DNA from 3 places in the Amycolatopsis sp. NPDC114478 genome. Region 3 is predicted to be linked to each of the others. Evidence: riboswitches for the same ligand, from Rfam matches in the RefSeq annotation. Region 3 holds a riboswitch; each other region holds the start of a gene.

Region 1 (10,296 bases), on a different contig from region 3:
TGCTCGGCGAAGCCGGCTTCGGCATCCGGTTCGACAACCCCGAGCTGACCCAGTCGCTCGGCCTCGCCGCGCTCGTCATGATCTTGGCCGAAGGCGGGTTGACGACGCGCTGGTCGGCCGTGAAACCCGCGCTGGGACTGGGAATCGCATTGTCCACAGTGGCCGTCGTGGTGAGCATCGCGGTCACCGGCGCGGCGCTGCACTTCCTGCTCGGCCTCGACTGGCGGTTCGCCCTGCTGTGGGGCGCGGTGCTCGCCTCGACCGACGCTGCGGCGGTGTTCTCGGTGCTGCGCACGGCCGGGATCGGCAAACGCCTGGTCGGGGCGCTGGAGCTGGAGTCGGGCGTCAACGACGCGCCGGCGTACATCGCGGTCGTCGTGCTGGCCGAAGGCACCACTGTGGACTGGACGCTGCCGCTGCTGGTGGTCTACGAGCTGGGCGCGGGCCTGGCGATCGGGCTCGCCTTCGGCTGGCTCGGCGGGATCGCGCTGCGCCGGGCCGCGCTGCCGGCGACCGGGCTCTACCCGCTCGCGACGATCGCGGTCTGCGTGGTCGCGTACTCGTCCGGCCAGCTGGCGCACGCGTCCGGGCTGCTCGCGACGTACGTCGCCGCGCTGGTGCTGGGCAATGCGCGGCTGCCGCACCGGTCGGACACGCTGTCGTTCGCCGAGGGGCTCGGCTGGCTGGCGCAGATCGGGCTGTTCGTGCTGCTCGGGCTGTTCGCGTCGCCGAGCCGGCTGCTCGAGACGCTGGTCCCGGGCCTGGTCGCCGGCGCCGTCGTGCTGCTGCTGGCCCGGCCGATCTCGGTGGTGCTCTCGGTGCTGCCGTTCCGGCTGCCGTGGCGGGAACAGGCGTTCCTGTCGTGGGCCGGCCTGCGTGGCGCCGTGCCGATCGTGCTGGCGATGATTCCGCTGTCACGGGGCTTGCCGGGCGCGCAACGGCTGGTCGACGCGGTGTTCGTGCTGGTCATCGTGCTGACGCTGGTCCAGGGCGCGACGCTCGGGCCGCTGGGCCGCAAGCTGGGGCTGGCGACGAAGTCCGAGCCGCACGAGGTCGAGGTCGACTCCGCGCCGCTGGACGAGCTGGGCGCGGAGCTGCTGCAGGTCCGCATCCAGCGCGGGTCGAAGCTGCACGGCGTGTACTTGTCGGAGCTGAGGCTGCCGACGGGAGCGACGGTCAGCCTGGTCGTCCGCGAGGGCGCGGGGTTCACCCCCCAGAAGACGAGCCGGCTGCAGGAGAACGACCAGCTGCTGGTGGTGACGACCACGTCGGTCCGCGACGCGGTCGAGCGCCGGCTGAGAGCGGTGGACCGGGCGGGCCGGCTGGCCCGGTGGCGGGGCGAGTCGGGGCGTTAACCCGTTCGTGGTCGTGGCCGCGCTGTGACCGATCGGACGAATCCGCGGCGGCTGGGGTGGACGAGCTGCCGCCCGGGCGAGGCGGTGCTCGGGCGCGACGCGGTCGGCAAAGGCAGCGAGCTGGGCCGTTGGGAGCGCGAGTCGGCGCTCCTAGCTGCGGCGGTCCGGCCCGGGCCGGGTGAGCTGGCGGCGGGGAGCGCGGATCGGTGCTGCTGGGTCTGGCTGCGTGGCCCGACCGGGTGAGCTGGCCCGTCCGAGGCGCGAGTCGGCGCTGCTAGCTGCGGCTGCGCAGCCCCCGCCGCATGAGCTGAGCCGCCAAGCGCGCGGCCGCCGCACCCTGCGCGGCCCCCTGAACCGCGCCTTGTCCGGTCCCTGTCCACTCTCCGCGCCGACCTGGTGATCTTTTCCCGCAAGGGTGATCTTCCCCGTCCGGAATCTTCCCAATGATCCAACCTTTGGCCTACTCTCCGCCCGATCCGGTTAGTTCGAATGGGTGAGCGTTAAGCCAAAGGAGTACGCACGGTGACGAAACTGCACACTCGCCGGACGGTTCTCGCCGTCGCGATGACCGCGGCCCTCGGCTTGCTCGGCGCGCCGGCCGCGATCGCCGAGGTGGCTCCGTTCCCGGCACTCGCCCTGCCGTTCAAGGCCGGTCAGCAGGTCTACTCCGCCGGCATCCACTCCGACGACGGCAGCACCGGCGTCAAGAACGCCATCGACTTCAGCCCGGCCGACCGGACCGTGCGCGCACCTCTGGCCGGGACCGTCCACCTGCAGCACTGCGCCGGTGGCGACTGGGTCACCATCGACCACGCCGGCGGCTGGCGGACCGGGTACTACCACATGGAAGGCATCAAGGTCACCGACGGTGAGCACGTCGAGGCCGGGACCGTCCTCGGGTCGACCGGCAACGCGCTCCCGTGCGGCGGCAGCAGCACCGGCGCCCACGTGCACTTCACGCTCTGGACCGTGCCCGACGCCGCGAACTGGGACGGCAAGTCCTTCGCGGAGGTCTCGACGGCCGTCGCCCAGGCCGATGGCGAGCCCGTCGACGGCAAGACCATCGGTGGCTGGCGCTTCACCGCGGGAGCCGAGCAGTACACCGGCACCGCGACGCACCTCGCGGACAACGCCATCACGCAGCTCCCGGGACGGTTCCGCGCGAAGCTCTGAGGCCTCACCGTGTGTGAGCGGCGTCTCAGAATGTGAGGCGGGGGTTGGCCGCCGGCCGCGTTCTCGGTTACCTTCGGGCTCAGGTCATGAGTGCCAGCGCGAAGCCCCGGCTTGCTGGCCGGCAACCCTCCTACCGCGGTGGGGTGCCCCGGGTGAAGACCGGGCCGGTCGCGCCGTGCGACGGGCAAGCGCGGGCCCCTCGCCGGGGTCCCCCGGACCGCCGAGGAGGCACCGATGACTCTCGCCATCGACCGCACCAGCACGACCACCCTGGCCGCCGTCACCGCGAAAACCGTTGTCACGCAAGACATCCCGACCGTCGCGGGGGCCGCCCTGCGCGTCCCGCTCGTCACGGGCGAGACGATCGGCTACGCCAACCTCGACCACGCTGCGAGCGCCCCTTGTCTCGACGCCGTCCGCGCGAAGGTCGACGAATTCCTGCCCTGGTACGCCAGCGTCCACCGCGGCGCCGGCTTCGCGTCCCAGGTCTCCACCAAGCTCTACGAACGCACTCGCGACGTCCTTCGCCGTTTCGTCGACGCCCGCCGGACCGACACCGTCGTGTTCACCCGCAACACCACCGACTCCTTCAACCTGCTCGCCCGCAGCCTGCCGCGGCACACCACGGTGGTCGTCTTCGACACCGAGCACCACGCCGCGCTGCTGCCGTGGCAGGGCCCGAACGTCCGGCGGATCCCGACCCCGCGCACCCGCCTCGCGGCAGTGTCCGCTGTGGACGAAGCCCTCGCGGATGCCCCGCAGGGACCGCGATTGGTCGTCGTCACGGGAGCGTCCAATGTGACCGGTGAGCTGCTCCCCGTCGCCGAAATCGCCGCCGTGGCGCGCAGGCACGGCGCGCGCATCGCGCTCGACGCCGCCCAGCTCGCCCCGCACCGCCGGATCTCGATCAAGGACCTGGACGTCGACTACGTCGCCCTGTCCGGCCACAAGCTGTACGCGCCCTTCGGTGCGGGCGCCCTGATCGGGCGCGCCGACTGGCTGCGCGCCGCCCGGCCGTACCTCGCCGGCGGCGGCGCGACCAAGCTCGTCACCGAGGACGCCGTCGTCTGGAACACCGGGCCCGAGCGTCACGAAGCCGGCTCGCCCAACACCGTCGGCGTCTACGCGCTCGGCGTCGCGTGCGAAACCCTCGGCGAAAACTGGGCCGCGATCGCAAACCACGAGCAGGCCCTGCTCACCCGGCTGCGCAAGGGACTCGAAGGCATCCCGGGCTGCGCCGAGCTGCGGCTGTTCGACGCGCCGGTCGACCGCGTCGGCACGGTCAGCTTCGTCGTCGACGGCTTCGACCCGGGCTGGCTCGCCGCGGTGCTGTCGGCGGAGTACGGCATCGGCGTCCGCGACGGCGCCTTCTGCGCCCACATCGCCGCCAAGCGCCTGATCGGCGTCACCGGGGGCGCCGGGCAGCAGGCGATCCGCGTCAGCCTCGGCCTCGGCAGCACCGAGGAGCACGTCGACCGCGTGGTGCGGGCGCTGCGCCAGATCGTCGCGCGCGGGGCCCGCTGGGAGTACGCGAGGGTGGACGGCCGCTGGGCCCCGGTCGGCGACCCGCGTGAGCTGCCGCCGTTCTGCTGAGCGCTAGCCTGGCCCGATGGGGAGAGAGCGGCGGTTCTGGTTTCCGTTGGCACTGCTCGGGCTGACGCAGATCGGCATGGTGGCGCTGCAGCTGCTGTCGCGCCGCAGCCCGGCCCAGGACCAAGCCGCGAACCTCCTCCTCCGGCCGGCGGCCCCACCCGGGGTGGCGCAGTACGGCCGCGCCCAATGGCTGACCCAGGACGCCTTCTATTCCCTGGGACGAGGCCTTCCCACGGGCGCGGCCTGGCTGGTCGCGCTCGGTGTGGTGCTGATCGGCACGGCGGTCTGGTACGCGCTCGCCCTGCGGCCCGTCCGCACCGGGTGGTTCGTCCTCGGCACGATCGGCGCGCTCCTCGCCGTGCCGCTGCTCGACCTGGTCGGGTCGTGGCAGTTCCGGCTCGGCGACGAGCTGCGCGGCCCGCTGCTGGCCACCCTCGGCCTGCTGGTGCTCGCCGCGTACGAGCGCAGCAAGCTCGTCCTGCTCGCCGCGGCGGCGTTCGCGGTGATCGCGGTGGTGCTCTCGGCGGACCTGGTGGGCGTCCTCCTCTCGGCGGCCGTCCTGCTGACCGCGGCGTTCGCTGCCCTCCTGCGCCCGGCGCGCGAGGCCCTGCCGTGACGGGGAGTTCGCGGCGGTCCTGGTTCCCGTTGGCGGCGCCGGGGTTCGCCCTGCTGGTGAGGGTGGCGGTCGAGTTGTTGCCGAAGGACACCGCGCGCACGGGGCCACCAGCTGACCCGGGGCACCGGTGAGATCGGCGGCACCGGCCTCCCCGGCAACCCGCTCTCGGGTATCGCCACCGCCACCGACGTGGTCGCTCGGCCGGCTGGCCTGCGTGGTGCTCGCCGTGGCGGGCGGGTACCGGTAGTCCCGGCGGGCACGCCGCCGCGGCCCGTCCGGTTCGGGCTCGGCACCCTGGGCGCGCCGGCGGCCGTCCCGCTGCTCGACCTGGTCGGCGCGCTGGAGCCGCGGCTGCCCGGGGACGGGCGCGCCGCGCTCGGCCTGCTGGTGCCGCCCGGTTCCTGGGGGCTGTCGATGCGGTGTCCGTCCTGGTCACGGTGGTTTTCCCGACCCCGCCGGCGGGTGCGCTGATGGCGGCGGGCCTGCTGTTCGCCGTGCTCCTGCGCGGGCCGGTCACCGCCGCCGACACGGCCTGACCAGCACCGTGGAGAATGGAGCGGTGAGCACCGAGCCCAGCCACTCCGAGCCCGACACCGACGCAGCCGCCGAGGTGGCGCCCGAGACCGTGCAGGAGACGCCGGAAGAGCCGGCGACGCCGCTGCCGAAGCGCCGCGTGGGCTGGGTGTTCGCGGTCGCCGTCGTGTTCTGGGCGATCGACCTGGTGACGAAGAACCTGGTCGCCGCCAACCTCGAGGGCAAGGAGCCGGTCCGGATCCTCGGCGGGCTGATCTACCTGCAGGTGATCCGCAACCCGGGTGCCGCCTTCTCGATGGCCACCGGCATGACGTGGGTGCTCGCGCTGGTCGCCCTCGCCGTCGTCATCGCGATCATCTGGCTGTCGCGGCGGCTGCGCTCGATCGGCTGGGCCATCGGCCTCGGCCTGGTGCTCGCCGGCGCGACCGGCAACCTCACCGACCGCATCTTCCGCGCGCCCGGCGGGCTGCAGGGCCACGTCGTCGACTTCATCTCGGCGTTCGCCCCGAACGGCAAGGGCTTCGCGATCTTCAACATCGCCGACTCGGCGATCTGCGTCGGCGGCGCGCTGATCGTGCTGCTTTCGCTGCTGGGCAAGGACTACGACGGCACGTCGACCAAGGACAAGAAGAAGGCCGAAGCGCCGGAGCAGCAGGAGGAGCAGGCGTGAGCTCGCGGATGCTCCCGGTGCCCGACGGGCTCGACGGGATGCGGGTCGACGCCGGCCTCGCCAAGCTGCTCGGCCTGTCGCGGACCGTCGTCGCCGAACTCGCCGAATCCGGCGACGTGCTGCTCGACGGCCGTCCCGCGGGCAAGTCCGACCGGCTCTCCGGGGGCGGCCTCCTGGAGATCACCCTGCCGGAGCCCGCGAACCCCGTCGAGGTCGTCGCGCAGCCGGTCGAAGGCATGCAGATCCTGCACGACGACGACGACATCGTCGTGATCTCCAAGCCGGTCGGCGTCGCCGTGCACCCGAGCCCGGGCTGGACCGGCCCGACCGTCGTCGGCGGCCTCGCCGCGGCCGGCCTGCGCATCGCGACGTCGGGCGCGGCCGAGCGCCAGGGCGTCGTGCACCGGCTCGACGCCGGCACCACCGGCGTGATGGTGGTGGCCAAGAGCGAGCACGCGTACACCGTGCTGAAGCGCGCGTTCAAGGAACGCACGGTCGACAAGGGCTACCACGCGATCGTCCAGGGCCACCCCGACCCGATGCGCGGCACGATCGACGCCCCGATCGACCGCCACCCGCGGCACGACTACAAGTTCGCGGTCGTCCAGGGCGGCCGCCCGAGCGTCACGCACTACGAGGTCGTCGAGGCGTTCCGGGCGGCGTCGCTGGCGCACATCAAGCTGGAAACCGGGCGGACGCACCAGATCCGCGTCCACTTCTCGGCGCTGCGCCACCCCTGCGTCGGCGACCTGACGTACGGCGCGGACCCCGTCCTGGCCCGGCACCTCGGCCTGAGCCGCCAGTGGCTGCACGCGAAGACGCTGGCGTTCGCGCACCCGGCGGACGGCCGCTGGGTCGAGTTCGAGTCCGAGTACCCGGACGACCTGGCGAAGGCCCTGGAAATCCTGCGCGACGAGAGCTACTAGTCTTCGATCGACCAGGTGAGCGTGCGCTCGTCCGGCTCCGGCCGGGGGCTCCAGCGCACCGAAACCACGCGCGTCGCGTCCGGCAGGACGTACACGGTGTGGCCGCCCAGGGTTTCGCCCGGTTTGACGCCGATCTTGTGCGGCGGCCGGGACGTCAGCGACACCGGCGCCTTGCCGATCGCGGTGCCGTCGGCGGCGAGCAGCTCGAGGTAGTTGTCCGGCAGCGACGCGAAGGGGATCGAGCCGCGGTTGGTGATCTCGGTGTGCACGACGACCGCGCGTTCGCCCGCCTCCAGGCGGTAGCCCGCCGCACCGAACAGGTAGTCCGCCGGGTCCTGGACCTCCAGCAGCTGCACCGTCAGCTGTTCGCCCTCCAGGCCCTGGGTCGCCATGACCTCGCCGAGCTTGCCCTTCTTGCCGGTGCCGGCCGGCCGGGCGGGCTCGTCACCGCGCGCCCACGACGCCGTCTGCGGCAGGCCCCACGTGCTCACCACGGGATCGACCGGTACCGGCGGCGGGCTGAACTGCGGGCGCGGCGGCGGGCCCGGGTGGCGCCCAGACGGCGTGCCCTGGACGTTGTACGGACCCGAAGGAGCGCCTTGGACGGCGTACGGACCCGAAGGCGCGCCTTGCACGTTGTACGGACCCGAAGGCACGCCCTGCGGCCCCGGGCCGGGCGGCATCGGCGGCGCGGGCTGCTGGGGCACCGGGTGCGACGGCGGCGCGAACTGCTGCTGCGGCGGCCGGTTCGCCCACGACGGCGGCGCGCCCGCGATGGCCGCCCGCAAGCCCTGCGGATCGCTCTCGACGCCGACGAGCAGCGGCAGCCCGCTGCCGGACAGGGCGACCAGCCGGTAGGCGACCTCGCGGGGATCCATGCCGACCTTGGCCGCCAGCTCGTGCACCGCGGTCTTGCCGAGCTCGGCAAGCGCGGCGAGCAAGCGGATGTCCACGGGATCGGTCACGGCCACCCGCTGAACGCTACCGCCTCACCGATCCGCCCGCGCCGGCCCCGCCTGGCGGCGCCTTGCCGTTCCGACTGCGCCGCCGGCACCCGCCTGCGCCATCCGTGCCCGCGTGCGCCACCCGCGCCCGCGTGTGCCGGGTCCGCCCGGCGCCGTCTTGCCGATCCACCTGCGCCACCCGCGCCCGCCTGCGCAGCCCGCGCCCGCGTGTGCCGGGCCCGCCCGGCGGCGCCTTGCCGATCCACCTGCGCAACCCGTGCCCGCCTGCGCAACCCGCGCCCACGTGCGCAACCCGCGCCCACGTGCGCAACCCGCGCCCGTCTGCGCCACCCACGCCCGCGTGCGCCGGCCCCGCCCAGCGGTGCCGCCTTGGCGATGCGCCCGCCTGCCTGCGCCGCTCGTGCCCACCTGCGCCACCCGTGCCCGCCTGCGCCGTCCGTGCCCAGCGGGACCGCCTCGCAGATTTGTGTGCGCGGCCTGCGCCCGCCGTCCGTGGCGGGTGCCTGCGCCGCCCGCGCCCGGCAGGGCCACCTCGCAGATCCACCCGCGCCCGGCCCCGCCCGGCGGCTCACCGTTCTTGTCGGTGATCTCCGTTAGGGTCGGTTCCGAGCACAACACCGAAAGCTGGGGGTCCTGCCCATGACCGCGGTCACCGAACTCGCCGAGGAGTTCGTCGAAGCGCTGTTCGCCGCCGATCCGCTGACGCCCGCCCTGCTGGGTATCCGGCCGGCCGAGCCCGGCTTGCCGGACCTGTCCGCCGAGGCCGAACAAGCGCACCGGGCCACGCTCGCGGCGTTCGCCGAGCGGGCCCGCGCGCTGGACGCCGGGGAGCTGTCGGCCGAAGACCGCGTCACCCGCGAAGTCCTCATCGCCACGGCGGAAGACCGCGTCGCCGCGATCGACAGCCGGATGACCGAGTTCACGGTCACCGACGTCATGGTGGCGCCCGCGGCGTCGCTGCTGATGGTGCTGCCGATGGCGACGGTCTCGGCGGGCGACACCGCCGAGGCCCAGCTCGGCCGGCTCGCCGCCATCCCGGCGTACCTGCGCCAGGCCGCCCGGCGGCACGCCGACGGCATCGCCGCCGGGCGCACCCCGGTGGCGCACCTGGTCGAGGCCGCGGTCGCGCACCTCGACCGCTACCTCGCCGACCCGGCCACCGATCCACTGCGCCGCCAGCCGGCGCCGGACGAGGAGTTCGAGCGCCGCCGCGACGAGCTGCTCGCCGACGTCGTCCGCCCGGCCTTCGCCGAGTACCGCGAGTTCCTCGTCACCGACGTCAAGCCGCACGGCCGGCCCGCCGAGCAGCCCGGTCTGAAGTGGCTGCCGGGTGGCGACGAGACGTACGCGCGCCTGGCGAAGGTGCACACGACCACCGACCGGACGCCGGAGGAGCTGCACCGGACCGGGCTCGACATCATCGACTCGCTGGCCGCCGAGTACCGCGAGCTGGGGCAGCGGGTGTTCGGCACCGACGACCTGGCGGAGATCTTCCGGCGCTTGCGCACCGACCCCGCCCTGCGCTGGACCGGCGCCGAAGAGCTGCTGGACACCGCCCGCACCGCCGTCGCCCGCGCGACCGCGGAGGCCCCGAAGTGGTTCGGGACCGTGCCGTCGCAGCCGTGCCTGGTCGAAGCGGTGCCGGAGGAAGCCGCGCCCGGCGCGCCCCCGGCGTACTACCTGCGCCCGGCCGCCGACGGCTCCCGCCCGGGCATCTACTTCGCGAACACCTACGAGGCCACCGAACGGTTCCGGCACACGGCCGAGTCGGTCGCGTTCCACGAAGCCGTGCCGGGGCACCACTTCCAGCTGAGCGTCGCGACCGGCCTGACCGACCTGCCGCTGCTGCGCCGCATCGGCAGCTTCACCGCCTACACCGAGGGCTGGGGCCTCTACAGCGAGCGCCTCGCCGAGGAGATGGGGCTGTACTCCGGCGACGTCGCGCGGCTGGGCATGCTGACCGCCGACTCGATGCGGGCCGGCCGGCTGGTCGTCGACACCGGCCTGCACGCCCTGGGCTGGAGCCGGCAGCAGGCCGTCGACTACCTCGCCGAGCACACGCCGATGGCCCGGGTGGAGATCGAGGCGGAGGTCGACCGCTACATCGCGTGGCCCGGCCAGGCGCTGGCGTACATGGTGGGGCGGCTGGAGATCCAGCGGATCCGCGCCCGCGCCGAGGAGCGGCTCGGCTCCCGGTTCGACATCCGCGCGTTCCACGACCTGGTGCTCGCCGGGGGCGCGCTGCCGCTGTCGGCGCTGGCCTCCGCCGTCGACGAATGGGTGGCCGGCCACGGCGACACGGCGAACGGCCTGGCCGCCGAGCTGGTCGAGCTGACCTTCGAGCACGAGCCGCTGTTCCCGTCGGTCTACGGGCTGCCCGGCGACCACGACCGGCTCGCCGACCAGAGCCGGGCGGCGCAGGAGAAGTACCGCGCCGCCTACCGGGAGCTCGCCGCCCGGGCCC
Region 2 (10,296 bases), on a different contig from region 3:
TGGCCCAGGGGATCAACTTCTACCGGTCGTCGCAGGTTTCGTGGGACACGGGCGGGACGACGCAGCCGGGGACGTGCGCGGACCCGGAGTGGAGCGCTTCGCAGGTGTACACGGGCGGGAACGTGGTGTCCCACAACGGCCACAAGTGGACGGCGAAGTGGTGGACGCAGGGCGAGGAGCCGGGAACAACGGGCCAGTGGGGAGTGTGGACCGACAACGGCGCCTGCTGACCTACCGTTCCGGATCCCACTCCACGAGCTGGTCGAACTGCTGCCGGGTGCCGCCGAGCTCGAGGGAGTCCAACGGGATGCGGCCGTACAGGGCGAGAACCAGGTCGCCGGCCGTGCCGCGGGCGGAGGCGCGGACGACGTCCTGGTCCTCGTCGGCCATGGGGGCGGTGATCCGGTCGGCGCGGGAGCCGTCGGTGGAGAGCCGGTTGCGCCAGGAGCGGCCCTCGGTCGCGTGGTAGTCGGCGGCCGCGGGCTCGTGCGGCCACGCGACCGTCACCGGCGCTCGGGACCGGCCGCCCGCAACGCGTCCAGCAGCTCCCCCGTGGCCGCGGCAGACCACGCCAGCAGGGCGTCGCGCTCTTCAGGGGCGGGAGCGCCCTGCGGTGCGGACTTCGCCGTGGCATCGGGTCCGGCGGCGATGGTGGCTGCCCAGGCGCGACGCCCATCGCCCAGGTGCCGCACCAGGTCGGCCAGCGTCCACTCGGGGCAGGTCGGCACCCGCACATCGAGGCCGGGAGCGGCGGCGACCGCGGCGCGGAAGGCGGCCGACCGTTCGTCGATCAGGCTTAGCACGGCGGGGAAGTCCAGGGTGTCGGGCACGCGGGCTGTCTACCACCACGTCCCGGCGGCCGGACAGCGATTTTCCCCGTCGAATCGGAACACCCGGTTCGTCCGGCGGGTTAGATTGCGGCATGAGCGTTGATCTGGAGCAGGTGCGCGCGCTGTCGCTGCGGGAGAACGGCCTGGCCACCGTTGCCACTACGCGGGGTGATGGCACCGTCCACTCCTCCGTCGTCAACGCCGGTGTGTTCGACGACCCGGTGACCGGCGTTCCCGGCGTCGCGTACGTCGCCGTCGGGCGGGCGCACAAGCTCTTGCTGCTGCGGCGGGCCGGGCACGCCACCGTCACCTTCCGGCGCGGGTGGAACTGGGTTTCCGTCACCGGCGCCACCCACCTCATCGGGCCGGACGATCCCGACCCCGCCTTCGACCCCGCAGGCCTGCCGAAGCTCCTGCGCGACGTCTTCATCGCCGCGACCGGAACGCACGACGACTGGGACGAGTACGACCGCGTGATGGCCGAAGAGCGGCGGGTCGCGGTCTTCGTGACGGCGGACCGGATAATCGGCAACCCCTGACCAGCCCGGCCCGAGGAGTCGACCCGTTGCCCGAGTTCCCACCCCGCGTGACGACGCCGGTCAAGATCCTGATCGGCCTCCTCGTCGTCGCCGACGCCGGCTTCGGGGCGGCGCTCGCCCTCGGCCTGCTGCGCGGGCTGTCGCCGTGGCTGATCGGCGGCGCGTACGCGGCGTCCGTGCTCGTCGCGCTCGCGGCGTTCCGGGTGTCCCGGGCCCGCGAGCTGAAGCGCGTCTTCGCGAGCCTCCGCGACCTCACCGTCGGCGACGAGGGCCTCCGCCTGCCGGCGGGCACGCAGAGCACGCGGGTGGTGCCGTGGTCCCAGATAGCCGACGTGACAGTCCGCCGCTCCGCCCGTTTCGGCGACGGTCACCTGCGCGACGCGCTCTGGCTCGACCTGGTCACGGGCGGGGGCATCGAAAGTTCGGTGCAGCGCTACGCGCCCCGCGGCCGGCTCACCCCCGCACCGCCGCAGCGACGCCAGTTCGAGCAGACGGCGATCCTCGACCCGGCCCTGTTCGACGCGGTGGTCGAGCGGCTGCGCAAGGAGCTGCGCCACCGTCAGTTGCACGCCCAGCTCCGCGCCCCCCGCCTCCGGGAGTACTGACGCCGGTCAGCCGAGCCGGCCCAGCAGCTCCCCGGGCACGATCCGCACCGGGAACGGCCGCTCCAGTTCGGCCGCTTCGTCGCCGGCCGCCTTGGCCACCTGCTGGTAGTGCCCGTCTTCGTCCAGCTCGAACACCGTCAGCGCCGGCTCCGCCGGGTCGATCACCCAGTAGCTGCCCGTGCCGAACCGTTCGTAGACCGCTTTCTTGAGGTTCAAGTCGTAGATCGCCGTGCTGGGCGACAGGACTTCGACGGCCAGCACCGGCGGCGCCGGGAGGTCCTTCTCGGTGAAGTCCTCGTCCCGGCCGACGAGGACGTCGGGCTGCAGCTCCGTGTCGTCGCCCGAGTGCACCGCGAACGGCGCGCCGATCACCTCGAAATCGGGCGGGCAGGCGGCTTCCAATACGCCGTAGAGCCGGTAAGCGATCTTCTGGTGTCTTCTACCGGGCGCGGGGCTCACGATGAGCACCCCGTCGATGAGTTCACGGCGTCGGCCATCGTCCGGCATCCCCTCGAGGTCGTGCACCGTCAGGGGGCCCGAATCGGCGGGATGCTCGATGTCTGCCATGACCGTCATGGTGCTCTCCTTTCGCTCTTCGCACCAGAGGAAACCAGAGACCACCGACAGAAACCACGTCGAACACGAGTTCGGCGCCCATATTCACGCGGTGGCGTGAATATGGGCGCCGGTGTCACATCAGTGGAACAGTTACTTCTTGTTCTTACCCGAGTCCTCAGTGGACAGAGCGGCGACGAAGGCCTCTTGCGGAACCTCGACCCGGCCGACGGTCTTCATCCGCTTCTTGCCTTCCTTCTGCTTCTCCAGCAGCTTGCGCTTCCGCGAGATGTCACCGCCGTAGCACTTCGCCAGCACGTCCTTGCGGATCGCGCGAATCGTTTCGCGGGCGATGATCCGCGAGCCGACCGCCGCCTGGATCGGGACCTCGAACTGCTGGCGCGGGATCAGCTCGCGCAGCCGGGTCGCCATCCGGTTGCCGTAGCCGTACGCCGCGTCCTTGTGGACGATCGCGGAAAACGCGTCCACGGTTTCGCCCTGCAGCAGGATGTCCACCTTGACCAGATCCGCGATCTGGTCGCCCGCCTCTTCGTAATCGAGAGACGCGTAGCCGCGCGTACGCGACTTCAGCGTGTCGAAGAAATCGAAGATGATTTCCGCCAGCGGGATGTTGTAGCGCAGTTCGACGCGGTCCTCGGACAGGTAGTCCATGCCCAGCAGCGTGCCGCGCTTCGTCTGGCACAGCTCCATGATCGTGCCGACGAACTCCGACGGCGCGAGGATGCTGACCTTCGACACCGGCTCGTGCACCTCGGCGATCTTCAGCCCGGTCGGCCAGTCCGACGGGTTCGTCACCACCACCTCGCTCCGGTCTTCGAGCACCACGCGGTAGATGACGTTCGGCGCCGTCGAGATCAGGTCGAGGCCGAACTCGCGCTCGAGCCGGTCGCGCGTGATCTCCAGGTGCAGCAGGCCGAGGAAGCCGCAGCGGAAGCCGAAGCCCAGCGCCACCGACGTCTCCGGCTCGTAGTCGAGCGCGGCGTCGTTGAGCTGGAGCTTGTCCAGCGCCTCGCGCAGCTCGGGGTAGTCGGAGCCGTCCACCGGGTACAGCCCGGAGTAGACCATCGGCTTCGGCTCGCGGTAGCCCGCCAGCGCTTCCTTCGCGCCGTGGCGCTCGGACGTCACGGTGTCGCCGACCTTCGACTGGCGGACGTCCTTCACGCCGGTGATCAGGTAGCCGACCTCGCCGACGCCGAGCCCCTTGCTGGGCTTGGGCTCCGGCGAGATGATGCCGACCTCGAGCAGCTCGTGCGTGGCGCCGGTCGACATCATCTTGATCTTCTCGCGCGGCGTGATCTTGCCGTCGACGACCCGGATGTAGGTGACGACGCCGCGGTAGGTGTCGTAGACCGAGTCGAAGATCATCGCCCGCGCCGGCGCGTCGGCGTCGCCCTGCGGCGCCGGGACCGTCTTCACGACCTCGTCGAGCAGCTCGCCGACGCCCATGCCGGTCTTGGCCGAGACCCGCAGGACGTCTTCGGGCTCGCAGCCGATGATGTGGGCGAGCTCACCCGCGTACTTGTCGGGGTCGGCCGACGGCAGGTCGATCTTGTTGAGCACCGGGATGATCTGGAGGTTGTTCTCCAGCGCGAGGTAGAGGTTGGCCAGCGTCTGGGCCTCGATCCCCTGCGCGGCGTCGACCAGCAGGACCGCGCCTTCGCACGCCTCCAGCGCCCGGGACACCTCGTAGGTGAAGTCGACGTGGCCGGGCGTGTCGATCATGTGCAGGACGTGGTCCTGGCCGTCGACCTTCCAGGGCAGCCGGACGTTCTGCGCCTTGATCGTGATTCCGCGCTCGCGTTCGATGTCCATCCGGTCGAGGTACTGAGCGCGCATGGCCCGCTCTTCCACGACGCCGGTGAGCTGCAGCATGCGGTCGGCCAGGGTGGACTTGCCGTGGTCGATGTGCGCGATGATGCAGAAGTTCCGGATGAGCTCCGGAGGCGTGAAGGTGGTGTCGGCGAACTTGTTGAGCGCTGTCACTCGAATGAGTCCTCGGAAAGTCGGGGATGGCCACCTCTATGCTCCCATGCCCCTCCGGGTGTCAGTGGGGGTCATCCCCGATGCGGGCTCTTTCGATCCGTGGTGCCCTCGAAGTATGAGCACTTCGCACCAACCGGCACCCCCTCCCCAGCCGGAGACCAGCGGCTTCGCCCGCGTCCTCGACCGGACGTTCGGTCACCCCTCCGGCGCGCTCGGCCGCCTCGGCGGCTGGGTGATGGCCCGCGGCAACGCCGCCACCGAACAGCGCGTCGTCGACCTGGCCCGGATCGAGCCCGACGAGACCGTCCTGGTCGTCGGGCCCGGGCCCGGCGTCGGCCTGGACGCCGCCGCGCGGCTGGCCGGACGCGCCATCGGCGTCGACCCCTCCCCCGAGATGCTCGGGCTCTGCCAGGAGCGCTGCGGCGACCGCGTGGAGCTGCGCGAAGGGTCGGCGGCGCACACCGGCGAGCCCGACGCGTCCGTCGACGTCGTGCTGAGCGTGAACAACGTCATGCTGTGGGACGACCGCGCGGCCGGGTTCGCCGAGCTGCTGCGGGTGCTGCGCCCCGGCGGGCGGCTGCTGCTGTCCGCGCACGAGAAGTGGCTGCCCGTGAGCAGGCACGTGCTGGCCGACGAAGCCGCCGAAGCGGGCTTCGCCGACCTGCAGACCTGGACGTGGGACCCGCCCGGCTTCGCCGCGCTCGCCGCGCAGCTGCGGGCCGTCAAACCCGCCTAGCGGGTGTCCGTGCGGATCGGGTGGCCCTCGGGCACCTCGACCAGCACGATGCGCGTGCCGTCCGGGTCGGCGATCCAGGCCTCGTCGAGGCCCCAGGGCTCGCGCTGGGCGTCCCGCACCGGCTCCAGGCCCCTCGCCTTCAGGCCGGCCAGCGTGCCGGCGAGGTCCCGGACCTGCAGCCAGAGCGCCAGGTCGGGCGACGACCCCGTCTCGCCCCGGCCGGAGACCTCCAGGGAGCCGTGGCCGAGGAAGAACACGGTGCCGCCGGGGAACTCACGCTCCACGGCCAGGCCGAGGGTGTCGCGGTAGAACGCCGTCGTCGCGTCGACGTCACGAGGGCGGACGATCAGCCTGCTCTTCAGGACTTCCATCCGACCATCCCTACCGGACGCGCTCAGGCGGCCGCAATCGCGGCGATGCCGGAGAGCACGATCACCGACCCGGCGAGCCGCCGGACGGCGTCGCGCTCGCCCAGCACCAGCCACGCGGCGACGCCGCCGAGCACGATGCTCAGCTCCCGCGCCGGCGCGACCAGGCTGACCGGCGCCATCGTGAGGGCGAACAGCACGAGGATGTAGGCGACCGGCGACAGCAGCCCGACGAGCAGCACCTCCCGGCGGTGCACGCGCCAGACGCGGCCGACCTCGGCGCGCCCGGCCAGGGCGCCGGGCACGAGCATCAGGCTCTGCAGGATCGAGCCGAGGCCGAAGTAGACGACCGGCGGCACGCGGAGGCCGGTCACCGAGTGCGCGTCCCAGAGGGTGTAGCCGGCGATGACGGCGCCGGTGAGCAGGCCGTAGAAGATCCCGGCCTTGACCGCCTGGGGGTCTTCCGCCTTGCGGCCGGCGCTGATCACCAGCACGCCGGCCACGACCAGGAACGCGCCGAGCAGGCCGAGCCAGCCGGGCCGTTCGCCGAGCACCAGGACGGCGGCCAGCACCGACAGCAGCGGGCCCGTACCCCGCGCGACCGGGTAGACGACGGACAGGTCGCCGACGCGGTACCCGCGTTGCAGGACGATGCCGTAGGCGATGTGCAGCACGGACGTGACGACCGCGGCGAGCAGCCAGCTCCACTGTGGACGGTCGGCCTCGACGACGAGTTGCACGATGGTGATCGGCAGCAGCACGACGGCGCCGACGGTGTAGTAGAGCCAGACGAACTGGGTGCCGCCGGAGGAGATCCGCTTGGCGGCGAGGTTCCAGGCCGCGTGCACGACGGCGGCGACGAGGACGAGGGACAAAGCGGTGGTGTTCACGGGACCCCTTACGGGTTTTCGCGCGCGCGAAAACCGGGTCCTCCAGGCTTTTGCCCCGTCAGATGAACGACCGGCCGTCCGGGCCCGCCGATGGTGCCGCTCGGACCAGGCCCACCGGTCCTGGTTGTGTGGAGCGGGGTGCGCGGACCGGCGACGGAACCCTAGGCACTGCCGTCACCCACCGTACTCCCGGCTCCGGACGCCCGCGGCCCGGCTGTTAGAGTGGTCGCTCGCTGCCCGTGCGGCATTCCGTCATGGAGGAAACCCGCTCTTCGAGTGGGGCCACTTCAGCGCGGCGGCGATCTCACCGAGTGAAACAGGAGTTGCCCTATGGCCAACATCAAGTCGCAGATCAAGCGCATCACGACGAACGAGAAGGCGCGTCAGCGCAACCAGGCGATCCGGTCCTCGGTGAAGACCGCGATCCGCAAGGTCCGCGATGCCGCCGAGGCCGGCGACAAGGCCAAGGCCGTCGAGCTGCAGCGCGACGCCGCCCAGAAGCTGGACAAGGCCGTCTCGAAGGGCGTCATCCACGCCAACCAGGCCGCCAACAAGAAGTCGGCGCTGGCCAAGCGCGTCAACGCGCTCTGAGCTGGTTGATTTCTGGGAAGGCCCCGGCTTCGGCCGGGGCCTTCTTCGTGTCCGGGGTCAGCGGTCGCCCTTGGCGGCCGCCACCTCCAGGACCGCTCGCTCCAGTGCGTAACCCGGGTCCGCCGCCACGCCCTTGACCTCGGCGTTCAGCCTCGCCACCACGCGCATCGCCGTGGCCAGGCCGTCCTGGTTCCAGCCCCGCGACTGGCCCTGGGCCTTGCGGATCTTCCACGGCGGCATGCCCAGCTCGCCGGCCATCTGGTTCGGGTTGCCGCGGCCCGCGCCCGAGACCCGGGCGATCGTGCGGACCGCGTCGGCCAGGGCGTCCGCCACCAGGACGTGCGGGACGCCCAGCTGCATCGCCCAGCGCAGGGACTCCAGCGCCGCCGAGCGGTCGCCGCTCACCGCCTTCTCCGCGACCGCGAAGCCCGTCACGTCGGCGCGGCCGCGGTGGTAGCGGCGGACCGCGTCGGCGTCGACCGTCCCGCCCGTGTCGGCCACCAGCTGGCTCGCCGCCGACGAGAGTTCTCGCAGGTCGGAGCCCACCGCGTCGATCAACGCGGCGACCCCCGCCGGGTCGATCTTGCCGCCCGCGCGGCGGATCTCGTGCCGCACGAACTGCTCGCGTTCCGCCGGCTTGGTCAGCTTCGGGCACTCCGTGACCTCGGCACCGGCCTTCTTCAGCGACGCGGGGAGCGTCTTGCCCGCCTTGCTGCGGCCGCCGCCGGTGTGGACGACGACCAGCACGATGCCGTCCGCGGGGTCCTTCAGGTACGACGCCACGGCGTCGGCCAGCTCCTGCGAGATGTCCTGCGCCGACTCCAGGACGATCACGCGGCCCTCGCTGAACAGCGACGGGCTGACAAGTTCGGCCAGCTCGGGGGCTGTGAGTTCGGACACCCGGACGCGGGTCAGCTCGGCCGTCGCGTCGATAGCGCGGGCGGCGGCGAGCGTCTCGCGGACGGCCCGCTCGATCAGCAGTTCTTCCTCGCCCAGCACCAGGTGCAGCGGGGCGGGGGCGGTGGCTTGCGCGGTCACCCGAGGATCCTCTCACTTGCGGTGTCGTGCGCCCTCTCCGGTGATGTCGGGCGGCCGGCATGGCACAGCGTGAGCGCCATGTCGTACGGTGTCCTCGAGGCGGCGCGCTCGTTCGCGCGCACCGACAACCGAATACCGCTCATCCAGAGGGGCAGAGGGAACGGCCCGACGAAGCCCCGGCAACCGGCGTACAGCCTGTCATCCCGCGATCGCGGGGTAGCTGACGACCACGGTGCCAATTCCGGCCCGCTTCGGCGGGGCAGATGAGGAAAGGAACCTCGCGATGACCGCAACCCTCGGCACGACCTCCACCACGAAGACCCCGGATCTCGGTCCCGCCGTCGAACTGGTGTCGAAGGAAGAGGGTCACCGGCAGCCGCTCGCCCCGGAGTTCGTCTCCGCCGAGGACTTCTCGCCGCTCGAGGTCGCCTACGACTTCGGCCGCGTCCGCCGCGAAGACATCGAGGCCGGCCCCAAGAACATCTGGCGCTACAAGAAGCTCCTCCCGGTTCCGTCCAACGTCGAAGAGATCCCGAACACCGAGCCCGGCGCGACCCGGCTGATCCGCGCCGACCGCCTGGCCAAGGAACTCGGCCTCAAGCGCGTGTGGGTCAAGGACGACACCGGCAACCCGACGCACTCGTTCAAGGACCGCGTCGTCGCCGTCGCGCTGGCCGCGGCCCGCGAGTTCGGGTTCGAGGTGCTCGCGTGTCCGTCGACCGGCAACCTGGCCAACGCGACGGCCGCCGCCGCGGCCCGCGCCGGCTGGCGGTCGGTCGTGCTGATCCCCAAGACCCTCGAGCGCGCCAAGATCCTCACCACCGCGGTGTACGACGGCGACCTGATCGCCGTCGACGGCAACTACGACGACGTCAACCGCCTCGCCACCGAGCTGGCCGGTGAGCACCCGAAGTGGGCGTTCGTGAACGTGAACGTCCGGCCGTACTACTCCGAGGGCTCGAAGACGCTGGCCTACGAGGTCGCCGAGCAGCTCGGCTGGCGCATCCCGCCGCAGATCGTCGTGCCGATCGCCTCCGGTTCGCAGCTGACGAAGGTGGACAAGGGTTTCCGCGAGCTGGGTCAGCTCGGTCTCGTGGACGCCAGCCCGTACAAGGTGTTCGGCGCGCAGGCGACCGGCTGCTCGCCGGTGTCGGCCGCCTTCCGCGCCGGCCAGGACGTGGTCCAGCCGGTGAAGCCGGACACGATCGCCCGCTCGCTGGCGATCGGCAACCCGGCCGACGGCCCGTACGTCCTCGACATCGTCAACCGCACCGGCGGCGCGATCGAGGACGTCACCGACGAAGAGGTCGTCGAGGGCATCCGGCTGCTGGCCCGCACCGAGGGCATCTTCACCGAGACCGCCGGCGGGGTCACCGTGGCGACGGCGAAGAAGCTGGTCGAGACGGGCAAGCTCGACCCGGACGCCGAGACGGTCCTCCTGATCACCGGCGACGGCCTCAAGACCCTCGACGCGGTCGAGAACCACATCGGCCCGAAGGCGACCGTGCCGGCGTCCGCCAAGGCCGTGAACGAGGCGCTCGGCTACTGACGTCCACGCCGGGGGCAGCCGAGCGGCTTCCCCCGGCGAGTACCTCCTTTCGCGTTTCCCCGGGCCGATAGGGTCGACACCCCACGTGCCGGCTCGGTTCAGGAGGTTCGGAAATGCGGAATCTCGGCAAGCACTGGATGGTCACCGCCGAACGCGACGGCCAGGCCTTGCCGACGACCGTCGTCGCGAAGTGGCGGTGGTACAAGAAGGGCGCCCGGCGAGACCGGCTGAGGTACGGCGTGGTGGAGGTCGTCGCCCTCACCGGTTCCGCCGCGATCCCGGTGGCCGCCGCCGCCCACCTCGACTCGGTCGTCATCGCCGCCCTCGGCGCCGTCGTCCTGGTCGCGACCGGGATCCGGACCACCTTCGGCATGCACCAGAACTGGGTGGAGCACAGCCAGATCGGTTACGCGATCGAACGTGAAGCCGCGTTGTTCCTCCATTCCGCACCGCCGTACGAAGGCAAGGACGCGGTCCGGGTGCTGGTCGCACGGGTGGAAACCCTGGCCGACGAGGGCGGACAGCAGTGGGCTCGCCGCCGGATCACGTTCGAACGCGACCGCCAGGCCGGCGAAGCCGCCCGGAACGCCG
Region 3 (10,296 bases):
CCGTCGAGCCGCGCACCGAGTTCGGCAAGGGCGCCGCGCGTCGCACGCGTCGCGCCGGCAAGATCCCCGCCGTCCTGTACGGCCACGGCTCGGACCCGCGGCACTTCGCGCTGCCGGCCATCGAGTTCGCCCGCGTCGTCCGGGAGAACGGCTCCAACGCCGTCATCACCCTCGCCATCGAGGGCTCCGACGAGCTCGCGCTGACGAAGACGATCGTCGTGCACCCGCTGAAGAACTACATCGAGCACGTCGACCTGCTGGTCGTGAAGCGCGGCGAGAAGATCGTCGTCGACGTCCCGGTCGTCGTCTCCGGCACCCCCGGCCCCGGCGGCCTGGTCAACCAGGACGTCGACACCCTGCAGGTCGAGGTCGAGGCGCTGCACATCCCGGAGCAGTTCGAGGTCTCCATCGAGGGCCTCGAGATCGGCAGCCAGGTCCTGGCCGGCCAGGTCGAGCTGCCCCAGGGCGCCACCCTGGTCACCGACCCGGAGGCGCTGGTCGTCGCCGTCAACGAGCCGCAGCGTGAAGAGGCCGACGACGAAGACGCCGCCACCGAAGCGGGCGACGAGTCGGCCGAAGCCGCCGAATAATATTTCCGCATGACCGAAGACCTGCCTGGGGCCGGCGAGCTGATCCTGCTCGCCGGCCTCGGCAATCCCGGACCCCAGTACGCCGGAAACCGGCACAACGTCGGTTTCATGGTGCTGGACGAGCTCGCCACCCGCATCGGGGGCAAGTTCAAGACGCACAAGAGCGGCGGCGAGGTGCTCGAAGGGCGCCTGGGTGGCCGCCGCGTGGTGCTGGTGAAGCCGCGGTCGTACATGAACCTCTCCGGCGGCCCGGTGGTCGGCGCGGCGCGGTTCTACAAGGTGCCGCCGACCGGGATCGTCGTGGTGCACGACGAGCTGGACGTCGACTTCGGCGCATTGAAGCTGAAGTTCGGCGGCGGCGACAACGGCCACAACGGCCTCCGCTCGATCACGAAGTCGCTCGGCACCCGCGACTACTACCGGGTCCGGTTCGGCATCGGCCGCCCGCCCGGCCGCCAGGACCCGGCCGACTTCGTCCTGAAGGACTTCTCGACGGTCGAGCGCAAGGAGCTCCCGTTCGAGGTGGACCGCTGCGCGGACGCGACCGAGGCGCTGGTCGGCACCGGTCTCGCGGCCGCGCAGAACGCCTTCCATGCGGGCTGACATCGGTGGCAAGGTGATCCCATGACCCCTGACGAAGTCCGGGCGATCGCGTTCGGCAAACCCCGCTTCGGCCGGCGCGGCTACAACGAGGACGAGGTCGACGCGTTCCTCGACCTGATCGCCGAGGCGCTGTCCGGCCGCAACATCCTGACGGCCGACGACATCCACTACGTCGAGTTCACGATCATGCCGGTCGGCATGCGCAGCTACGACCAGGCTCAGGTCGACCTGTTCCTGGACGAGGCGGAGGCGGCGCTCATCAAGCTGCGCAACCCGCGTCCGGCGGTCGAGGAGGCGCGCCCGCAGGGTCCGCGGAAGTGGTTCGGCCGCTCGTGACGGTGTGAGTCCGGCCACACAGCGCTGCGTAACCCCGGCTCACTCACAGGCGGACGGCGACCGCCCGTCGGGGTGAGCTTCGGGGTCCGACCCTTCCGGGGGAGCGCGTCCGCGGGTTAGGACGGTGTACGGCAGTTCGCACCGCCCAACCCCGGAATCGGAGAGTTGCATGTCGTTCACCGCCGAAGACCTCGCCGAGGTCACCTTCGGTAACGCCCCGATCGGCCGTCGTGGCTACGCCAAGCACGAGGTCGACGAGTTCGTCCGGCGCATCGCCAAGACGTTCGCCGAGGAGGACGACCTGACCGCCGCCGAAGTGCACCACGTGGTGTTCGCGAAGCCGCTGATCGGCAAGCGCGGCTACGACGAACGCGAGGTCGACGAGTTCCTCGACACCGTGGAAGACCAGCTCGCGGCGCGCACGGGCCACGCCCCGGACCTCCCCGGCGCCCGCACGTCCGACGAAGCCACGGCCGAGCGCGCCACCCCGCCGACGTTGCGCGCGGAACGCCTCCAGCAGCGCTGACCACGCCGGCGGCGGGTCGTCACGGCCCGCCGCCGGGAGTGCGTCAGGCGTCAGCGTTCTTCTTGATCTTGTCGGCGAACTGCTGGGCCGTCGCCGCGCGCTTGACCTTGCCCGACGGCGTCTTGGGCAGGCTCCCCGCCGGCAGCACGACCACCGCGTACGGCCGCATGTCGACGGCGTCGCGCACCCGCGCCGAGACCTGCTTCATCAGGTGCTTCTCGGCTTCGGCGTCCCCCGCCAGCTTCGACTCGACGACCACCGCGAACCGCTCGCGGCGGCTCCCCGCGTCCAGCCGCACGGCCACCGCGTTGCCCGCCCGGACGCCCTCGACCGACGTCGCCGCGCGCTCGATGTCCGTCGGGTACAGGTTGCGGCCGCCCATGATGATGACGTCCTTGCGGCGGCCGCAGATGACGATCTGGCCGTCGACCAGGTAGCCGAGGTCGCCGGTGTTCAGCCAGCCCGCGTCGTCCTGCGTGGCGACCGGGCCCTCCATGGTCAGGTACCCGGGCGTCACGGCCTCGCCGCGCAGCCGGATCTCGCCGACCTGGCGGTCACCGACCCGCTCGCCCGCCTCGTTGACGATCTCCGCTTCCAGGCCGTCCAGCGGACGTCCGAGGAGCGCGAACGAGCGGACGCTGTCGGTGCCGCGCCGGGCGTCCCCTTCGGGCACGGGCACCGCGCGGTTGTCGGCTTCCAGCGCGTCGGCTTCGACGACGTCGAGCGTGAGCCCGGTGAACAGCGGCGCGAACGACACCGCGAGCGTCGCCTCCGCCATGCCGTAGGCCGGGAAAACGCATTCCGCGGGCATCTTGAACCGCGCGCCGGCGTCCACAAAGGTCTGGACGGCGGTCTCGTCGATGGGCTCGGCGCCGTTCAGGGCGATGCGCAGCTTCGAGAGGTCGTAGGCGCTGTCGTCGTCGACGCGGGCCATCCGGCGCCCGACGATGGCGTAGGCGAAGTTCGGCGCGGCCGTCGTCGTGCCGCCGTACTTGGTGATCAGCTCCGGCCAGATCAACGGCCCCGAGAGGAACTCGACGGGCGTGATCTTGACGAGCTCGACGCCGAAGGTCATCGGGACGGTCAGGAAGCCGACCATGCCCATGTCGTGGAAGGTCGGCAGCCAGGAGACCATGACGTCGACGTCGAAGTCGAACTCCGCGCGGTCGACCATGGCCTTGACGTTGGAGTACAGGTTCCCGTAGGTGATCCGCACGGCCTTGGGGTCGGCGGTCGATCCGCTGGTCAGCTGCAGGAGCGCGGTCTCGCTCTCATCGGTGACGACGACGTCCTGCAGCGGCTCGGCCTTCGTGAGGTCCGTGATGAGCTTGAACCCGATGCCCTTTTCTTCGAGCACGGGAGCGAGCTGGTCGAACGGCTCGCCGAGCAGCACGAGGTCCGAGCCGATCATCCCGAGCACGCGCACGGTGTCCTCGGCCCACTCGGCGAGATCGGTGCGCGGGGTGGGCTGGTGCAGCATGGTGACGCTGCCCCCGGCCAGCCAGACGGCCTGCACGGTGGGCGCGATCAACACGGGCGCGGCGGCGAGCACGCCGACCGCGGTGCCCCGCTCGAACCCGCCGGCGACGAGCCCCCCGGCGATCCGCCGGGCTTCCTGGTGCACTTCGGCCCAGGTCCGCCGGACGGGTTCCTTGGGCTCCCCGGTGACCATGCCACGCTGCTGACCCCGCCCCGCCGCGGTGGCGACGAGCGTGTCCACGAACCTGCTCATGGGGCAGAGATTACTGTCTCGGTGTCAACATCCGCCGAGCGACGCGGAAACAGGGCCCGTGAGCCACCGGTCGACTTGGCGCTGCCCCCGCAGCCGGACGACGACGAGGTCCGGGTGGCGGTTCTCGTCGATCACCTTCCGGACTCGCGCCCGCAGGATCGGGTGGTACCGCCAGGCGACCCGGACGATGTGCTCCCGGTCGGTGAAGAAGGTGCGCAGAGGGCCTTCGACATTGCCCCCGGCGATCTCCGAACCGCGCCCCGCGCGGCGCTTGAACGTGCGGGTGATGACCCGGGCCATCGTCAGCGCCCGTGGGTGGTCGAGCCACACCAGCACGTCGAGGCGGGCGGTCATCCGCTCGCGGACCGGTTCGCCCTGCCATTCGATGGCCCAGACGTCGCCGGCCAGGTAGTCGAGGACATCGGCCTGCCAGGTCTCCCGCACGGTCCACCCCGGCCCGTGGAAGAAGGACTCGAACTCGACGTACGGCACCCCGAGGCGCTCGCAGAGCGTCCGCGAGAGGGTCGACTTGCCCGAGCCCGCCGGGCCCGCCACCGCGATCCGCCGCAGCCGGGGCACCTCCAGGGCGTCGCGGGGCCCGATCACCCTGGTCACTCCAGCAGCTCGGACGTCTCCAGCCAGCGGCCTTCGACGTCCTCGATCTCGCCCTGGACGCCCTTCAGCTCCGCGTTCAGCTCCATCAGCTTCGCCGGATCCGTCGCCGCCTCCAGCAGCGCCGCGTGGAGCTTCTCCTCCTTCGCGTGCAGCTGGTCCAGCTTGCGCTCCAGCCGGCCCAGCTCCTTCTGCGCCGCGCGCAGATCCGCCGCCGACTTCTTCGCCTCGGCCTTCTCCGCGGACGGCGCCGGGCCCGCGGCCGGCTGAGCGGCCGCGCGGCGGTTCAGGTACTCCTCGATCCCGCCCGGCAAGTGGGTGATCCGGCCGTCGCCGAACAGGGCGACGATCGTGTCGCACACGCGCTCCACCAGGTAGCGGTCGTGCGAGACCACGACCATCGTGCCCGGCCAGCCGTCGAGGAGGTCCTCCAGCTGCTGCAGCGTGTCGATGTCCAGGTCGTTCGTCGGCTCGTCCAGCAGCAGGACGTTCGGCTCGGCCATCAGCAGCCGGCACAGCTGCAGCCGGCGGCGCTCGCCGCCGGACAGGTCGCCGACCGGGGTCCACTGGCGGGCCTGCGGGAAGCCGAGCTTCTCGCCCAGCTGCGACGCCGTCATCTCCTGCTTGCCGAACACCACCCGCCCGGCCACCTGCTCGATCGCCTGCAGCACGCGCAGGTCGCCGGGCAGGTCGTCGAGCTCTTGGCGCAGGTGCGCGAGCGCCACCGTCTTGCCCTCGATCCGGCGGCCGGTCGACCCCTCGACGTCGCCGCCGAGCAGCTTCAGCAGCGACGTCTTGCCCGAGCCGTTCACCCCGACCAGGCCGATCCGGTCGCCTGGGCCGATCCGCCAGGTGACGTGGTCGAGCAGCGTCCGCTCGCCCACCTGGTACGTCGTGTCTTCCAGCTCCAGCACGGTCTTGCCGAGGCGCCGCTTCGCGAACGCCTGCAGCTCGACGGAGTCGCGCGGCGGCGGGACGTCGGCGATCAGCGCTTCGGCCGCTTCGATGCGGTAGCGCGGCTTCGACGAGCGCGCCTGCGGGCCGCGGCGCAGCCACGCCAGCTCCTTGCGGGCCAGGTTCTGCCGCTTCTCCTCGGCCGTCGCGGCCAGCCGCGCCCGCTCGGCGCGCGCGAAGATCCAGTCGGCGTAACCGCCTTCGTACTGCTCGACGCGGCCGTTCGCGACCTCCCACGTCAGCGTCGCGACCGTGTCGAGGAACCACCGGTCGTGCGTGACGACCACGACGGCGATCCGGCGCGCGAGCAGGTGGTCGGCGAGCCAGCGGACACCTTCGACGTCCAGGTGGTTGGTCGGCTCGTCCAGCACGACCAGGTCGAGCTCGCCGGTCAGCGCGGCGGCCAGGGAAACCCGGCGCCGCTCGCCGCCGGAGAGGTTCGCGGTCGGCGTGTCCAGCCCGATCGCGGTGATCCCGAGTCCGTCCACAATGGACCGCACGCGGGCGTCGGCCGCCCACTCGTGCTCGGCGCCGTAGCGTTCCAGGACGACGTCGCCGACCGTGCTGTCCGCCGGCAGCTCGGTCCGCTGGGTGACGACGGCCATCCGCAGGCCGCCGACATGGCTCACCCGCCCGGAATCCGGCTCGGCGAGTCCGGAAAGGACTTCCAGCAGGGTGGTCTTGCCGCCACCGTTGAGGCCGACGACGCCGATGCGCTGCCCGGCCGCGACACCCAGCGACACGCCGTCCAGGAGCGGGCGAACCCCGTAGGACTTGCTCACCGCCTCCAGGTTGACCAGGTTGGCCATCCGCTCAGCCGTTCCTTTCCGAGAAGTAGAAATCCACAGTGGACGATCAGGCGTGCACGCGCGGCGGCGTCGGCCGGTTCGCGTCGTCGCCGCCGACGACGCGGGCGCCGGGCACCGGGCCGTGCGCCACCCGGACCGTGCGGCACACCCCCGCGCCCGACAGCTCGGCGGCGACCTCGACCGCCGACTGCGCGTCTTCGCAGAGGAACGCGCACGTCGGGCCGGACCCGGAGACCGTGCCGGCGAGCGCACCCGCGTTGACGCCGGCGCGCAGCGTGCGGCGCAGGCCCGGCCGCAGCGAGACCGCGGCCGCCTGCAAGTCGTTGCCCAGCAGCAGCGCCAGCTGGCGCGGGTCGCCGGAGGCCAGCGCCTCGACGACCGGGGTGTGCGAGCCGATCCGCGGCGGGTTGCCGTCCGTGCGCAGCCGGTCGAGCTCGCCGAACACCCTCGGCGTCGAGAGGCCGCGCTCGTCGAAGGCCAGCACCCAGTGGAAGGTGTGCCGCGACAGCACCGGGACGAGCCGCTCGCCGCGCCCGGTGCCCAGCGCGGTGCCGCCGTAGAGCGCGAACGGGACGTCACTGCCCAGGCCGGCGGCGATCTCCGCGAGCTCGTCGCGCGTGACGTCGAGGTTCCACAGGCTCGCCAGCCCGACGAGCGTCGCCGCCGCGTCCGCGCTGCCACCCGCCATGCCGCCCGCGACCGGGATGCCCTTGCGCAGCACCACCCGGACCTTCGGGTCGCCGGTGCGCCCGACGTGCGCGGACAGCGCTTCGACCGCGCGCCACGCCAGGTTTTCGGGGCCGGTCGGGACCGTGCCCTCGCCCTCGCCGTAGATCTCCAGCCCCGGCTCTTCGGTGACGGCGACGGTCACCTCGTCGGTCAGCGACAGGGCCTGGAACACGGTCACCAGCTCGTGGTAACCGTCTTCGCGCAGGTCGTCGACCGCCAGGTGCAGGTTGACCTTGGCCGGGACCCGGACGGTGACTGGGGGCGGAACTACGGCGAGCACCCGACCAGCCTACGTGCCCGCGAAAACGCCCCGATGCGACGTGCGCATCGGGGCGTCTTCGAACTCGAGGTCAGGCCGCGACGCCCTGGGGGCCGCGAGCGGTGTGCGTCACGTGGCCGCCGCGCTCGGCGACCCACGCCAGGGCCGCGTCGGCGCGCTCGCCGCGGACGCCCAGGCGGAAGCGGCCGACCGGGGTGTCGCCGATCCGGGTCAGGCCGCCGCCGATGGTGGCGAACTCGACGTCGAACCGGCCCGCGGCCTCGGGCAGCAGCGCGCCGACCGACGCGAAGCCGACCAGCACGACGTCGACCGAGCGGTCGTAGCGCGCCGACTGCGCGCGGGTGGTCTCGATGGCGGGCAGCAGCGCCTGCGCGGTGCGGCTGGCCGGGTTCGAGATCAGGTCGAGCACGGTGCCGCGCTCGATGACCGTGCCGTCTTCGAGCACCGCGACGTCGTCGCAGACCCGGCGGACCACGCCGGCGTCCGGCGTCGTGATGACGACGGTGGTGCCGAGCTCGGAGCGGGCGCGGTCGAGCACGGTGAGCACCGAGCCGGCCTCCTCCGGGTCGATGCCGGCGGTCGGGTCGTCGGCCAGGAGCACGGCCGGCGCGGCCGCGAGGGCCTTGGCGACCGCGACGCGGCGGAGCTGACCCTCCGACAGCTCGCCCGGACGCTGCGTCGCGCGCTGCGTCAGGCCGACCAGGTCGAGCAGCGAGCCGACCCGGCTGCGGCGCTGCGGGCCGTCGACGCCGAGCTGCTCGAGCGGGGAAGCGATGTTGCCGGCGATGGTGCGCTCGGCGATCAGCTCCGGCTTGGTCGAGACGACACCGAGCTGACGGCGGATCTCGCGCAGGCGGCGGCCGTCGAGGGTGCCGGTGTTGAGGCCGTCGAGCCGCACGACGCCGCGGTCGGGCCGCTCCTGCAGCGCGATGCAACGGGCCAGGACGGACTTGCCGGACCCGGCCGGGCCGACCACGCCGAACAGCGAGCCGGCCTGGACGTCGACGCTCACGTCCCGCAGGGCGACGACCGAGTTTCCGTTGGTGGCAAAGGTTTTGGACAGGTTTTCGACGGTGATCACGAAGGCTCCAGAAAACGGGGTGCGCGCGGTGCGCGGCACCCGGCCGCAAGCAAAGTCCGTCCTGTGTGGACGGTGCGTGAAGAAGAGGTGGACCGGCTACGACAAGCTCAGTGGGAGCGTCGACATGCGGTCACGGAGCGGCGGCCTTCGTCGACTACGCGACGCCTGGTCAGGAGCAGGGGGCGAGCTACCCTCTTCATCGGAAACGGCCTCCATCGGTCCTGGCGGTAGCACCTGCCCTGCGGAGGGTGGTTGCTGCGACTTCGGCGAGCCAGGTCTCTCAGTCGCTCGGGATGGACGCTTCCGAGTAAAGCCGATCCCGAGGAGCGAAAGCAAGCCTGTTGGCCCAGATCACACGAGTGGAGGTGTCCGAATCGCGGGATCGCACGGCAAGAGGCGTATTTTCACCCGGCCGCGTTGACTTCCACTGTGGACCTGCTAACGGACCGCGGCGAGGCGGGCGAAGTCCTGCACGGCCAGCTGCTCACCGCGGGTCTTCGGGTCGATCCCGGCGGCCGCGAGCAGCTCGCCGGCCCGCTCGGCGGAGCCCGCCCAGCCGGCGAGCGCGGCGCGGAGGGTCTTCCTGCGTTGTGAGAAGGCGGCGTCGACGAGGCCGAAGAGCCGATCGCGGTCGTCCGACGCCGGAGCGTCACCGCGTTCGAAGGCGACGAGCGCCGAGTCGACGTTCGGCACCGGCCAGAACACCGACCGCGGCACGGCGGCGACCTTGCGCGCCGGGCCGTACCAGGCGAGCTTGACGCTGGGGACGCCGTAGATCCGGCTGCCGGGGCCGGCGGCCATCCGGTCGGCGACCTCGGTCTGCACCATGACCAGGCCCTTGGCGAGCGACGGCACCTCGGCGAGCAGGTGCAGCACGACCGGGACGGCGACGTTGTAGGGCAGGTTGGCGACGAGCGCGGTCGGCTCGCCCAGCTCCGCGCGGGTGACGCGCAAGGCGTCGGCCCCGACGACGGTCAGCCGGTCCGCGGCCTCGGGCCCCCGCTCGGCAACGGTCTTGGGCAGCCGCTCGGCGAGCTTGGGATCGATCTCGACGGCGACGACCCGCGCGCCGGTGGCGAGCAGGCCGAGGGTCAGCGAACCGAGCCCGGGCCCGACCTCGAGGACGACGTCGTCCTGGCCGACGCCCGCGAGCTCGACGATCCGGCGGACGGTGTTGGGATCGTGCACGAAATTCTGCCCGAGCTTCTTGGTCGGCCGCACGTCGAGTTCGGCCGCCAGCCCGCGGATTTCGGCCGGTCCCAGCAGTTCAACCACCGGACGAGCTTACCGACCGCGCTCGGGCAGCACCGCGAGGGCGGCGGTGGCCAGCTCACGCACGCGCCGCCAGTCGGGTTCGGTCACGAGGGCTTCGACTTCCCAGAGGTGCGCGTTGGCTTCGCCGCTCATGCGGGCGAGGAGGCGGTCCAGCTCGGCGAGGATCGGCGCGGCGTCACCGTGCCACGAGGCGAGGTCCTCGTAGAAGTCGTCGAACTCGGTCGCCAGCTCATCGGCGAGGCCGAGGCCGTTCTCGCGCAGCCACGCCCGCTGTTCCTCGGCGGGACGCGTCAGCCGGGTCAGCGCCTCGTGGAAGTGCGCGAGCTTGCGCCGCTGGTAGTCCTCCACGAACCCAGTGTGCCCGGCACGCGAAACGGCCCCCGTCCACGAGGGACGAGGGCCGTTTCGAAGCGGAACTCAGGCCTTCTTGCCGCAGACCGGCCAGGCGCTGTAGCTGCCGCCGCGGGCGTCGCGGACCTTCTCGGCGATCGCGATCTGCTGCTCACGCGAAGCCTGGCTCGGCAGCGCCGCGTACTGGTCGCCGCCGTAGGCGTTCCAGGTCTGCTTGTCGAACTGGAGGCCGCCGTAGTAGCCGTTGCCGGTGTTGATGGCCCAGTTGCCGCCCGACTCGCACTGCGCGATGCGGTCCCACGCGGAGCCGTCGCCGATCGCCGGCGCCGGGGCCTCCTTGGTGCCGACGTGGATGATCTTCGGCTTCGGCTGGGTGATGACCTGCTCGGAGACGCTCTCGCGGGAGACCTCTTTGCCG

Evidence for each region. A riboswitch is a leader RNA that binds a small molecule or an ion and turns the genes downstream of it on or off. The one in region 3 is predicted to bind S-adenosylmethionine.
Region 1: linked by a shared signal. The riboswitch ahead of ACZ7OH_RS22340 (aminotransferase class V-fold PLP-dependent enzyme) and the one ahead of ACZ7OH_RS28860 (methionine ABC transporter ATP-binding protein) in region 3 are both predicted to bind S-adenosylmethionine.
Region 2: linked by a shared signal. The riboswitch ahead of thrC (threonine synthase) and the one ahead of ACZ7OH_RS28860 (methionine ABC transporter ATP-binding protein) in region 3 are both predicted to bind S-adenosylmethionine.

The regions. Positions count from the first base shown of each region.
Region 1 covers NZ_JBVKDO010000007.1:388,086-398,381, forward strand. The annotation lists gene ACZ7OH_RS22325 (potassium/proton antiporter) at 1-1,355, shown strand, start outside; gene ACZ7OH_RS22330 (hypothetical protein) at 1,380-1,598, shown strand; gene ACZ7OH_RS22335 (M23 family metallopeptidase) at 1,878-2,528, shown strand; SAM riboswitch class IV at 2,611-2,725, shown strand; gene ACZ7OH_RS22340 (aminotransferase class V-fold PLP-dependent enzyme) at 2,763-4,121, shown strand; gene ACZ7OH_RS22345 (hypothetical protein) at 4,138-4,737, shown strand; gene lspA (signal peptidase II) at 5,363-5,941, shown strand; gene ACZ7OH_RS22355 (RluA family pseudouridine synthase) at 5,938-6,867, shown strand; gene ACZ7OH_RS22360 (AsnC family protein) at 6,864-7,838, opposite strand; gene ACZ7OH_RS22365 (DUF885 domain-containing protein) at 8,472-10,296, shown strand, end outside.
Region 2 covers NZ_JBVKDO010000017.1:202,054-212,349, reverse strand. The annotation lists gene ACZ7OH_RS37415 (family 20 glycosylhydrolase) at 1-230, shown strand, start outside; gene ACZ7OH_RS37410 (hypothetical protein) at 232-507, opposite strand; gene ACZ7OH_RS37405 (maleylpyruvate isomerase N-terminal domain-containing protein) at 504-830, opposite strand; gene ACZ7OH_RS37400 (pyridoxamine 5'-phosphate oxidase family protein) at 923-1,369, shown strand; gene ACZ7OH_RS37395 (PH domain-containing protein) at 1,396-1,974, shown strand; gene ACZ7OH_RS37390 (Uma2 family endonuclease) at 1,981-2,550, opposite strand; gene lepA (translation elongation factor 4) at 2,683-4,533, opposite strand; gene ACZ7OH_RS37380 (class I SAM-dependent methyltransferase) at 4,649-5,269, shown strand; gene ACZ7OH_RS37375 (VOC family protein) at 5,266-5,640, opposite strand; gene ACZ7OH_RS37370 (DMT family transporter) at 5,664-6,527, opposite strand; gene rpsT (30S ribosomal protein S20) at 6,858-7,118, shown strand; gene holA (DNA polymerase III subunit delta) at 7,176-8,156, opposite strand; SAM riboswitch class I at 8,293-8,426, shown strand; gene thrC (threonine synthase) at 8,440-9,705, shown strand; gene ACZ7OH_RS37350 (DUF4231 domain-containing protein) at 9,819-10,296, shown strand, end outside.
Region 3 covers NZ_JBVKDO010000011.1:209,830-220,125, reverse strand. The annotation lists gene ACZ7OH_RS28900 (50S ribosomal protein L25/general stress protein Ctc) at 1-590, shown strand, start outside; gene pth (aminoacyl-tRNA hydrolase) at 600-1,193, shown strand; gene ACZ7OH_RS28890 (DivIVA domain-containing protein) at 1,215-1,529, shown strand; gene ACZ7OH_RS28885 (DivIVA domain-containing protein) at 1,699-2,055, shown strand; gene ACZ7OH_RS28880 (fatty acyl-AMP ligase) at 2,099-3,787, opposite strand; gene ACZ7OH_RS28875 (P-loop NTPase family protein) at 3,812-4,393, opposite strand; gene ACZ7OH_RS28870 (ABC-F family ATP-binding cassette domain-containing protein) at 4,399-6,162, opposite strand; gene ACZ7OH_RS28865 (4-(cytidine 5'-diphospho)-2-C-methyl-D-erythritol kinase) at 6,209-7,171, opposite strand; gene ACZ7OH_RS28860 (methionine ABC transporter ATP-binding protein) at 7,242-8,252, opposite strand; SAM riboswitch class I at 8,462-8,552, opposite strand; gene rsmA (16S rRNA (adenine(1518)-N(6)/adenine(1519)-N(6))-dimethyltransferase RsmA) at 8,691-9,527, opposite strand; gene ACZ7OH_RS28850 (hypothetical protein) at 9,537-9,875, opposite strand; gene ACZ7OH_RS28845 (transglycosylase family protein) at 9,945-10,296, opposite strand, start outside.